Regions from separate parts of the Cellulosimicrobium sp. NPDC057862 genome, predicted to be linked through region 2. Evidence: predicted binding sites of a transcription regulator. Region 2 holds the regulator's gene; the other holds the start of a gene.
The links. The regulator LexA, encoded in region 2, represses DNA repair genes until DNA is damaged. The targets are predictions, from matches to a motif close to TCGAACANNTGTTCGA.

Region 1 (4,692 bases), on a different contig from region 2:
ACGACCTCGGCACCCACGCGGGCGTCGACGGCGTCGAACCCTCCGGCGGCGTCGAACCCGGCGAACAGCTCGGGGTAGAGCACCGCCGAGGACGTCTCGTGCATCTCCCGCCGCAGCGCCGCCGCGTCCGGGTCGTCCCACGGGACGGCGCGGACCTCCACGACCCCACGGGCCAGGACGGTCGCGGGCTCGCTCGAGGTCGCGGTCGCGGTCGACCGCACGCCGCGCGCACCGAGCCCGCCGCCCGTCGACGACGTCGCGCCCGCGGCGTCGGTGCCGACGCCCGCGTCGCGCATCGTCCCCAGGTCGAGCGCGAAGCAGCGGGAGAGCGGGTGCCCCGCGTAGTGCCCGTACGACTCGATCGGGACGTAGCCGAGCGAGAGGTACAGGTCGATCGACTCGGGCTGGAGGGTTCCGGTCTCCAGGACCAGGCGGTCGAGCCCTGCCTCGACCGCGTGCCGGTGCGCGGCACGCATCGCCGTGCGCGCGTGCCCGCGGCCCCGGTGGGCCGGCTCGACCCAGAGGCGCTTCACCTCGCCCGTCCGCGGGGGATGTGAGCCGCCACGGCCGTCGGGCGTGCCCGACACGTCGCGCAGCGCGACGAAGGCGACGGGCTCACCGGCCGAGCGGACCACGACGTTCGCGATCGAGGCGTCGGGCACGAACGTGCCCGCATCGGGCTCGCCGTAGCGCACGGCGAGCTCCGCCTGCTGACGGGTGCGCAAGAGCTCGGCCGCGGCGTCGTCCCCGGTCACCGCCTCGACGGTGACGTGCGCGCCCAGGCGCGCGGCGTCGTCGGGCAGGACCCGCGGGAGCGAGCCCGTCACGCCGACCTCGTCATGCGCGGACGAGCGCGCCCAGGACCGACGTGAAGAAGCCGAGCCCGTCGGTCCCCGCGCGGGGGCCGGCCTCGTTCGCCGGGCCGAAGCCCGCCTCGACGGCGTGCTCGGGGTGGGGCATGAGGCCGACGACGTTGCCCGCAGCGTTCGTGATGCCCGCGATGCCCCGGCGCGACCCGTTCGGGTTCCAGCCGTCGTAGCGGAAGACGACGCGGCCCTCCGCCTCCAGCTCGTCGAGCGTGCGGTCGTCCGCGACGAACTGGCCGTCCTGGTTCTTCAGCGGGATCGTGATGCGCTGGCCGGCCGTGTAGTCGCGCGTCCAGGCAGTGTCCGCGTTCTCGACCACGAGCACCTGCTCGCGGCAGATGAAGTGCAGGTGGTCGTTCTTGACCATCGAGCCGGGCAGCAGGTGAGCCTCGGTGAGGACCTGGAAGCCGTTGCAGATGCCCAGGACGGGCATGCCGCCCGCGGCCGCGTCGACGATCGACTCCATGACGGGCGCGAAGCGGCTGATCGCGCCCGCGCGGAGGTAGTCGCCGTAGGAGAAGCCACCGGGCAGGACGACGGCGTCGACACCGTGCAGGTCGGCGTCCGCGTGCCACAGCGACACGGCCTCGCCGCCCGCGAGACGCACCGCGCGCGCCGCGTCGCGGTCGTCGAGCGTGCCGGGGAACGTGACGACGCCGATCCGCGCCGACGCGAGCGTCGCGCCGGACATCAGGCGAGCCCCTCGGAGGTGATCGTCGCGGCCGCGTCCGCCTCGATGTCCGCGACGCGCACGACGTCCTCGATCACCGGGTTCGACAGGACCTTGACCGCGGCCTCCTCGGCGGCGGCGAGGATCTCCGGCGTGACCGGGCCGTCGACCTCGAGCTCGAACCGCTTGCCCTGGCGCACGGACGTGAACTGGGTGAAACCGAGGCGCGGCAGCGCCCCGACGACGGCCTTGCCCTGCGGGTCCAGGATCTCGGGCTTGGGCATGACCTCGACGACGACGCGTCCCACGGGGGCTCCTTGGCGAGAGAGTTCGGGAGAGCCGGGGCTCCGGGATCCCGACCACGTCACGGCCGTCGAGGACGGTCGGTGGGACGGGACGAGCGGGAGCCGACGGCGGGATTCCGCGGCCAGTCTACCGGGCGTGGACGACGCTCCCGGCGGGCGTCCGCACCCTGGCACGACGGCGCGGCGCCGACTCAGGCACCGGCCGCGCGCGGCGGGTCGGTCGGGGTGTCCACAGGGATGTTGCCGTCGAGCACGTGCTTGCGCCACGCGCGCGCGACGTGCGAACGGCGGAAGAGCAGCCCCCCGCCGAGGAACGTCCCGCACCACAGGAGGATCAGCCACAGGTCGGGCCGCGTGACGTCGTCCGAGAACAGGACCTGCGCCAGCACCGGCCATCCGTAGAAGATCGCGAGAGCGGTCCCGAGCCCCGTCATGGTCACGCGCCACGGGTAGAGCGCCCCGTGGATGTCGTCGGCCACCCACCACCAGTAGCGCGCGGGCAGCCGGGCGTCGAACAGCCGGTACAGCAACCAGCGCCCGAGCGGCGGGTGCTCCCGCCAGCGCAGCGCCCAGCCTGCGCGCACCAGCCCCCACGCCTCGCGCGCGCCGATGCCGTGCGGCGCCCCGGCGTCGTCGGGTGCGGGCGCGAGGTCGAGCAGGACCGCGAGCGCCTCGTCGCCGTGCAGGCGACGCCAGCGGGGCGGGTAGGCGCGGAGCCAGAACCGGGCGGACCGCTCGTACCGGTCCGGCCCGACGGCGGTCATGCGCCGCTCCCGGCCAGGCCGCCGGTGGCACCCGCGGGGCCGCGGCTCTCCAGCGACCGCCGCGCGCGCTCGGCGAGCTCGGCGAGGCGGAGGGTCTCGGCCCGAGCCGCCCGGCGCCCGTCGTCGGTGGCCCGGTAGTAGCGCCGCAGGCGGCCGTCGACGACCTCCTCGCCGGTCGGCTCGACGAGCCCGGCGGCGACGAGGCGGTCGAGGTTGCCGTAGAGCGTGCCGGCCCCGAGCCGCGTGCGGCCGTCGGAGAGCTCGCGCACCGCCTGGATCACTGCGTACCCGTGCCGCGGCTCTGCGCTGAGCGAGAGCAGCACGAGGTACGCCTGCTCGGTCATGCGGAACGTGGGAGGGCTCGGTGCCATGAACGATATATATCGGAAGACGACCTATCGCGCCAGCCTCGACCCGTGTCAGTGGATCCCGCTAGAGTCGAACACGTGTTCGAGACGCACGCTCGGGCACGGTGCGAGGGCGGGGTCCTGCCCCTTCCCCGCCCTCGCACGAACCATGTCTCGACGACGCAGGGAGGCCCGCATGGCAACACCGCTCGCACCCGCCCCGGCCGCCGAGCGCGGCAGGGCACGACCGTCGCCGCAGACCGTCGCGCGCGTCCTCTCGCGGGACGAGACCTGCGTGTTCCCCGGCTGCCGCGTCCCGGCGTTCCGTTGCGACCTCGACCACGTCGTGGCCCCGCGACCGGGCGCGGACGACGACGCCGCGGCCGCCGCGCAGGAGGCCGACAACCTCGTCGCGCTCTGCCGGCACCACCGGGTCGTCCGTGCGCGCGACGGCTGGCGGCCCGCCCTGCTCGCCGACGGCTCGGTCCGGTGGACCGCGCCGAGCGGGCACACCTACGTGCGCCCGGTCGGCGCCCGGACCGCCTGAGCGCTCAGCCGAGCGTCGAGCCCGTGAGCCGCTCGTACGCCTCGAGGTACCGGGCGCGGGTGCGCGTGACGACGTCGGCGGGGATCGACGGCGGCGGGGTGTCGGACGCGCGGTCCCACCCGGACGCGGGCGACACGAGCCAGTCGCGCACGAACTGCTTGTCGAAGCTCGGCTGCGCCTGGCCCGGCTCCCACTGGTCGGCGGGCCAGAACCGCGACGAGTCGGGCGTGAGCACCTCGTCGCCGAGGACGGTCCGACCGGTCGACGGGTCGACGCCGAACTCGAGCTTGGTGTCGGCGAGGATCACGCCGCGCTCGCGCGCGATCTGCTCGGCGCGCGCGTAGACGGCGAGGGTCAGGTCCCGCAGGCGCGTGGCGTCGTCGAGGCCGATCTGCTCGGCGACCACGTCGAACGAGACGTTCTCGTCGTGCTCGCCCACGGCGGCCTTGGTCGCGGGCGTGAAGATCGGCTCCGGCAGGCGCGACCCGTCCACGAGCCCGGCGGGCAGCGGCACGCCGCAGACCTCTCCCCCGGCGCGGTACTCGACGAGCCCCGAGCCGGTGAGGTACCCGCGCACGACGCACTCGACGGGGAACATGTCGAGGCGGCGGCAGATCATCGCGCGCCCGGCGACGACGTCGGGCACGAGGCCGTCGCCCGGCTCCGCGGAGACCTCGGTCGACACCACGTGGTTCGGCACGAGGTCGGCGAGCTGCTCGAACCACCACAGGCTGAGCTGGGTGAGCACGACGCCCTTGTCCGGGATCCCCGGCGACAGCACGTGGTCGTACGCGCTGACCCGGTCGCTCGCGACGACGAGCACGACGTCACCGAGGGGGTGCACGCCACCGACGGCGGGCAGGTCCGGCGCGTAGAGGTCGCGCACCTTGCCGGAGTACACGTGCGTCCAACCGGGCAGGTCGAGCGCCGCGGTGTCGAGGGCGTCCACCTCGCCGAGCGAGAGGGCCGAGGCAGGATCCTGAGGGGTGTCCGTCACGGCCCCTAGTCTCGCACCGCCCTCCGCAGGCGCGGCACCATGTCCGTCCGACGACCGGTCGGTCGGCCTGCCAAGCCGCCTCGCCGGCGCGACGAACGCCGCTGAAGTCGCTACTGTGCCAACAGGACGGTCGTGGGAGCGCTCCCTCACCGTCGGGGGCCTGCATCGGAGCGACCCCCCTCGGGGGCGCCTGCAC
Region 2 (4,692 bases):
AACGCCTGGTAGACGCTCGCGAAGCGCAGGTAGGCGACCTCGTCGAGCTCGCGCAGCGGCCCGAGGATCGCGAGCCCGATCTCGTACGCGTCGAGCTCGGCGCTGCCGCTCGCCCGGATCGTCTCCTCCACGCGCTGCGCGAGCACCGCCAGGTCGTCCTCGTTGACGGGGCGCCCCTGGCAGGCCTTGCGCACGCCGTTGACGATCTTCTCGCGCGAGAAGGGCTCCGTGACCCCCGAGCGCTTGACCACGGACAGGCTCGCGGTCTCGATCGTCGTGAAGCGGCGGTTGCACTCGGGGCACTGGCGACGCCGACGGATCGACGCGCCGTCGTCCGAGGTGCGCGAGTCGACGACGCGGGAGTCCGCGTGGCGGCAGAACGGGCAGTGCATGGCGGGCTCCTCCGCGGTTCGCGCCGACGGGTCGGCGCGACGAACGTATGCCGTCGCGGCGGGACGGTGCAACACGCCTCCCACGCCGGGACCCCACCGAGGTTGGGACGACGGCGCACGGGAGGCCGCCCGTGAACAGCAGAACGGGGGCGGTCGTGGTCGACCGCCCCCGTCGGGACGCCCCCGTCCCCATCTCGCGCGTGACTCGCCTCACGCGCGGCGACGTGCACAGGAGTCGCGGTGGACCGCGTGCTCCTCGCCTCGTCCGCCCAGCCCCCCAGCCGGCGTTGTGAGGTGACACTAACTTAGGTGGGCCTAATCAGGGACGCAACCCCTGCACCCCGACGCACGAGGGTTTTCTGCCGTGTCCTGCGTCACACCGGAGTCGGGCCCGCCGACGACGGACTGCGCGCGCCCCCTAGGCGGACGCCGGAAGGAGGATCTTCTGCCCTGCCTGGAGACCGGACGACGAGAGCCCGTTGAGCTCGGCGAGCCCGCTCACGACGTCGCGCAGGTCCTCGCCCGGAGCCGCCACGCCCTGCGCGAGCTCCCACAGCGTCTCCCCCGCGGCCACGACGTGGACCCGGACCTCCATAGGCTCGCCCGGTCCGCTCGCGACGGCGACGCCCACGCGCGCGGCGAGCAGGAGCAGCACGGCCGCCAGGAGCACGAGGACCACGCGGCCCCGCCGGGTGAGACGCAGCGGCCGCTCGCCCCCACGCTCCGTCGCCGCGGCCCCGCCCGCGCGGCCAAGGGGCCCGACCGTCGAGATCGCCATCGCATCCATGCCCGCTCCGTCCCGGCCCGCGGGCCCGATCGCCTTCCCCGGTCGATCGGACGCCGCGAGCCCTTCGCCTCCGTGCCGACCGGGTCGGTCGAACACGTGTACGTAGAACACCTGTACGAAGGTCTACCACGAACGACCGACAGAGTCGAGACATGCTCGAACAGGTGTTTGATTCGTGTCGCAACCTCCCCTAGCCTGGGGTCAGGTCGGTTCGCCGGACATGTCCGCTCGGACCTGGAGGAACGACCGAGGTCCCGGGGCGCACGTCCCGGGGAGGGGAGGCCGCAGGCCGGGAGGCGTCGGCGGCCGCGACGGACGAAGGCGGAGCGACCATGGCGGCACGAGGCACGGACAGGGCACGGGGGCTCGCCGAGGTGCGCGAGCTCCCGGACGGGTCGGCGGGGGGTGACGGGCTCACGCCGCGGCAGCGCCTCGTGCTCGAGACCATCCGCGCATGCGTCGAGCAGCGTGGCTACCCGCCGAGCATGCGGGAGATCGGCGAGGCCGTGGGCCTGACGAGCCCGTCGTCCGTGAAGCACCAGCTCACGACGCTCGAGCGCAAGGGGTTCCTGCGGCGTGACCCGAACCGTCCCCGCGCGATCGAGGTCGTCCAGCCGGACGACGCGCGCCGCGCGACCCCGCTCGGGGCGGCAGGCGCCGCGCCCCAGCCCACGTACGACGAGGCGCACCCCGCGCCGTCGTACGTCCCGGTCGTCGGACGCATCGCCGCCGGCGGGCCGATCCTCGCGGAGCAGGTCGTCGAGGACGTCTTCCCGCTGCCACGCCAGCTCGTCGGCGAGGGCGAGCTCTTCCTCCTGCGGGTGCAGGGCGACTCGATGATCGACGCCGCGATCTGCGACGGGGACTGGGTCGTCGTGCGCCGCCAGCCGGTCGCGGAGAACGGCGAGATCGTCGCGGCGATGATCGACGGCGAGGCCACGGTGAAGTCCCTGCGTCGCGCGGACGGCCACGTGTGGCTCATGCCGCGCAACGCCGCGTACGACCCGATCCCGGGCGACGACGCCCAGGTCCTCGGTCGCGTCGTCTCCGTCCTGCGCAGCCTCTGAGCGACCGGGGTCCTCCCCTCAGCGCGCCGAGAGCCGGGTGGTCGTCGACCACCCGGCTCTCGCCGTGCTCGGCCCCGTTCGGCGGGCCTGGTCGGTCAGAGACCGAAGCGTCGGGCGACGGCGCGCAGCGACTCGGCGGACGACCGCAGGCCGGCGAGCTCCGCGTCGGCCAGCGGGACCTCGACCCGCTCGGCGGCGCCTCGGCGGTCGACCAGCGTCGGCAGCGAGAGGCACACGTCGTCGAGCCCGTACGCGCCGTCGAGGAGCGTCGAGACCGGCAGGATGCGGTGCTCGTCGTCGAGCACGGCCTCGATGATGCGCGTGCCCGCGAGCCCGACCGCGTAGTTGGTCGCGCCCTTGCCCTCGATGATCCGGTAGGCCGACTGCACCACCTCGCGCGCGATGTCGTCACGGACCTCCCCCGTGAGGGGCCCCCGCCCGCCGAGGCCGGGCCACTCGAGGAGCGGCACGCCGCCGATCGTCGCCGAGCTCCACAGCGGGATCTCACTGTCGCCGTGCTCGCCCGCGATGTACGCGTGGACGTTCTGCACCGCGACGCCGCAGTGCTGCGCCACGAGGAAGCGCAGGCGCGACGAGTCGAGCACCGTCCCGCTGCCGAAGAGCTGCGTCGGCGGCAGCCCCGAGAACTTGAGCGCCGCGTACGTGACGATGTCGACGGGGTTGGTCACCATGACGTAGACCGCGTCCGGGGCGACCTCCACCAGCCCGGGCAGGATCGTGCGCATGAGGCCGATCGTGCCCTCGGCGAGGTCGAGCCGCGTCTGGCCGGGCTTCTGCTTCGCCCCGGCCGTCACGACGACGACGTCGGCCCCCGCGCACACCGCGACGTCGTCCGACCCCTCGACGCGGGCCATCGGCATGAACTGGATACCGTGCTGGAGGTCGAGCACCTCCGCCTCGACCTTCGCCCGGTTCACGTCCAGGAGCGCCACCGTGCGCGCGGCCCCCCGCATGAGGGCCGCGTACGCCAGCGTCGACCCGACGGCGCCCGCGCCGACGATCGCCAGCTTGGTGGTCCGTGCGGCCCCTCCCTGACCGCCCGCGGTCGCGTCGCCGGTGCCCTGCGGGGACGTGCTCGTCGTCATCTCGCCTCCGTGAAAGTTCGTGGGTTCCCCGATGCTCGCGGGAAAGGACTCAGCCTAGGGCGGCGAGGCGCCGCAGCGCAGCGGTAGCGACGTCTCGATCGGTCGTCTGCCAGAACCCCGGCATCGAGCGCGTGAGGAACGTGCCGTAGCGCGCGGTCACGAGGCGCGGGTCGAGGACCGCGACCACGCCCCGGTCCGCCGTGGACCGCACGAGCCGACCGGCGCCCTGCGCCAGCAGGAGCGCGGCGTGCGTCGCGGAGACCTGCATGAACCCGTTGCCGCCCCCGGCCTCGACCGCACGGGCCCGGGCCGACTTGACCGGGTCGTCCGGGCGCGGGAACGGGATGCGGTCGATGAGCACGAGCTGGCACGACGGCCCCGGGACGTCGACTCCCTGCCACAGCGACAGCGTGCCGAACAGGCACGTCGCCGGGTCGTCGGCGAACTCGCGCACGAGCGTCGGGAGCTGGTCGTCGCCCTGGCACAGGATCGGCACGTCGAGCCGCTCGCGCATCGCCTCCGCCGCGGCGACCGCGGCGCGGCGCGACGAGAACAGGCCGAGCGTGCGCCCTCCGGCGGCCTCCACGAGCGCGGCGATCTCGTCGAGCTGGTGCTCCGTGGACGCCTCGCGGCCCGGCGTGGGCAGGCGCTTGGCGACGTAGAGGATGCCCTGCCGCGCGTAGTCGAACGGGCTGCCGACGTCGAGCCCGCGCCACCGCGGCGCGTCGGCGTCGCCGCCCTCGCCACCGCTCCCGAGGCCGAAGGTGCGCGCCACGGCGTCGAAGCTCCCGCCGAGCGCGAGCGTCGCGGACGTGAAGACCCCGGTCCGCTCGGCGAGCAGGTGCGTGCGGATGAGGCCGGCGACGCCCAGCGGAGCGGCGTGCAGTCGGCTCGCACCCTCGCCGAACCGGTCGGCCGACCAGCCGCCCTCGCCGGGCCGTGAGCACCAGAGCACGTCGTGCCCGGTCGGGTCGGCGGCCATGCGCTCGGCGACCTCGAAGAGCTGGAGCATGGTCGACTGGGCCATCTTCAGCCCGGAGTCCGGCTGGGCAGGCTTGGTCACCCCGGTCTCGGGCTTGAGCGTCGAGAGGACCTCGCGCGCGGCGTCGCGCACCGCCGCGACGGCCGAGCGCGCGCCGTCGGGCAGCCCGTCTGGGAACCGCTCGGCGGGCAGCGCGCCGACGACCGTCCCGAACGCCGCCGACGCCGCGTCGAGCGCGTCCGTCGTGACGCCGCCGTGCCGGCGCGCGAGCCGTGCCGCGCTCTCGATCGCGGGGACGGAGAGGTCGACCGTCGCCGCCGCGGTGACCCGGTCGGCGAGCTCGTGCGCCTCGTCGACG

Region 1: ACFVN3_RS04940 (HNH endonuclease signature motif containing protein) is a predicted target of LexA. The motif match lies at 3,044-3,059, and genes of this name have one in related genera.

Annotation. Positions count from the first base shown of each region.
Region 1 is NZ_JBHVMH010000002.1:507,546-512,237, forward strand. Features, by position in the region: gene ACFVN3_RS04915 (GNAT family N-acetyltransferase) at 1-827, opposite strand, end outside; gene purQ (phosphoribosylformylglycinamidine synthase subunit PurQ) at 838-1,557, opposite strand; gene purS (phosphoribosylformylglycinamidine synthase subunit PurS) at 1,557-1,844, opposite strand; gene ACFVN3_RS04930 (hypothetical protein) at 2,033-2,605, opposite strand; gene ACFVN3_RS04935 (PadR family transcriptional regulator) at 2,602-2,976, opposite strand; gene ACFVN3_RS04940 (HNH endonuclease signature motif containing protein) at 3,149-3,499, shown strand; gene ACFVN3_RS04945 (phosphoribosylaminoimidazolesuccinocarboxamide synthase) at 3,504-4,448, opposite strand.
Region 2 is NZ_JBHVMH010000005.1:146,901-151,592, reverse strand. Features, by position in the region: gene nrdR (transcriptional regulator NrdR) at 1-392, opposite strand, end outside; gene ACFVN3_RS09240 (LysM peptidoglycan-binding domain-containing protein) at 811-1,179, opposite strand; gene lexA (transcriptional repressor LexA) at 1,512-2,246, shown strand; gene ACFVN3_RS09230 (L-lactate dehydrogenase) at 2,342-3,352, opposite strand; gene ACFVN3_RS09225 (ATP-dependent DNA helicase) at 3,402-4,692, opposite strand, start outside.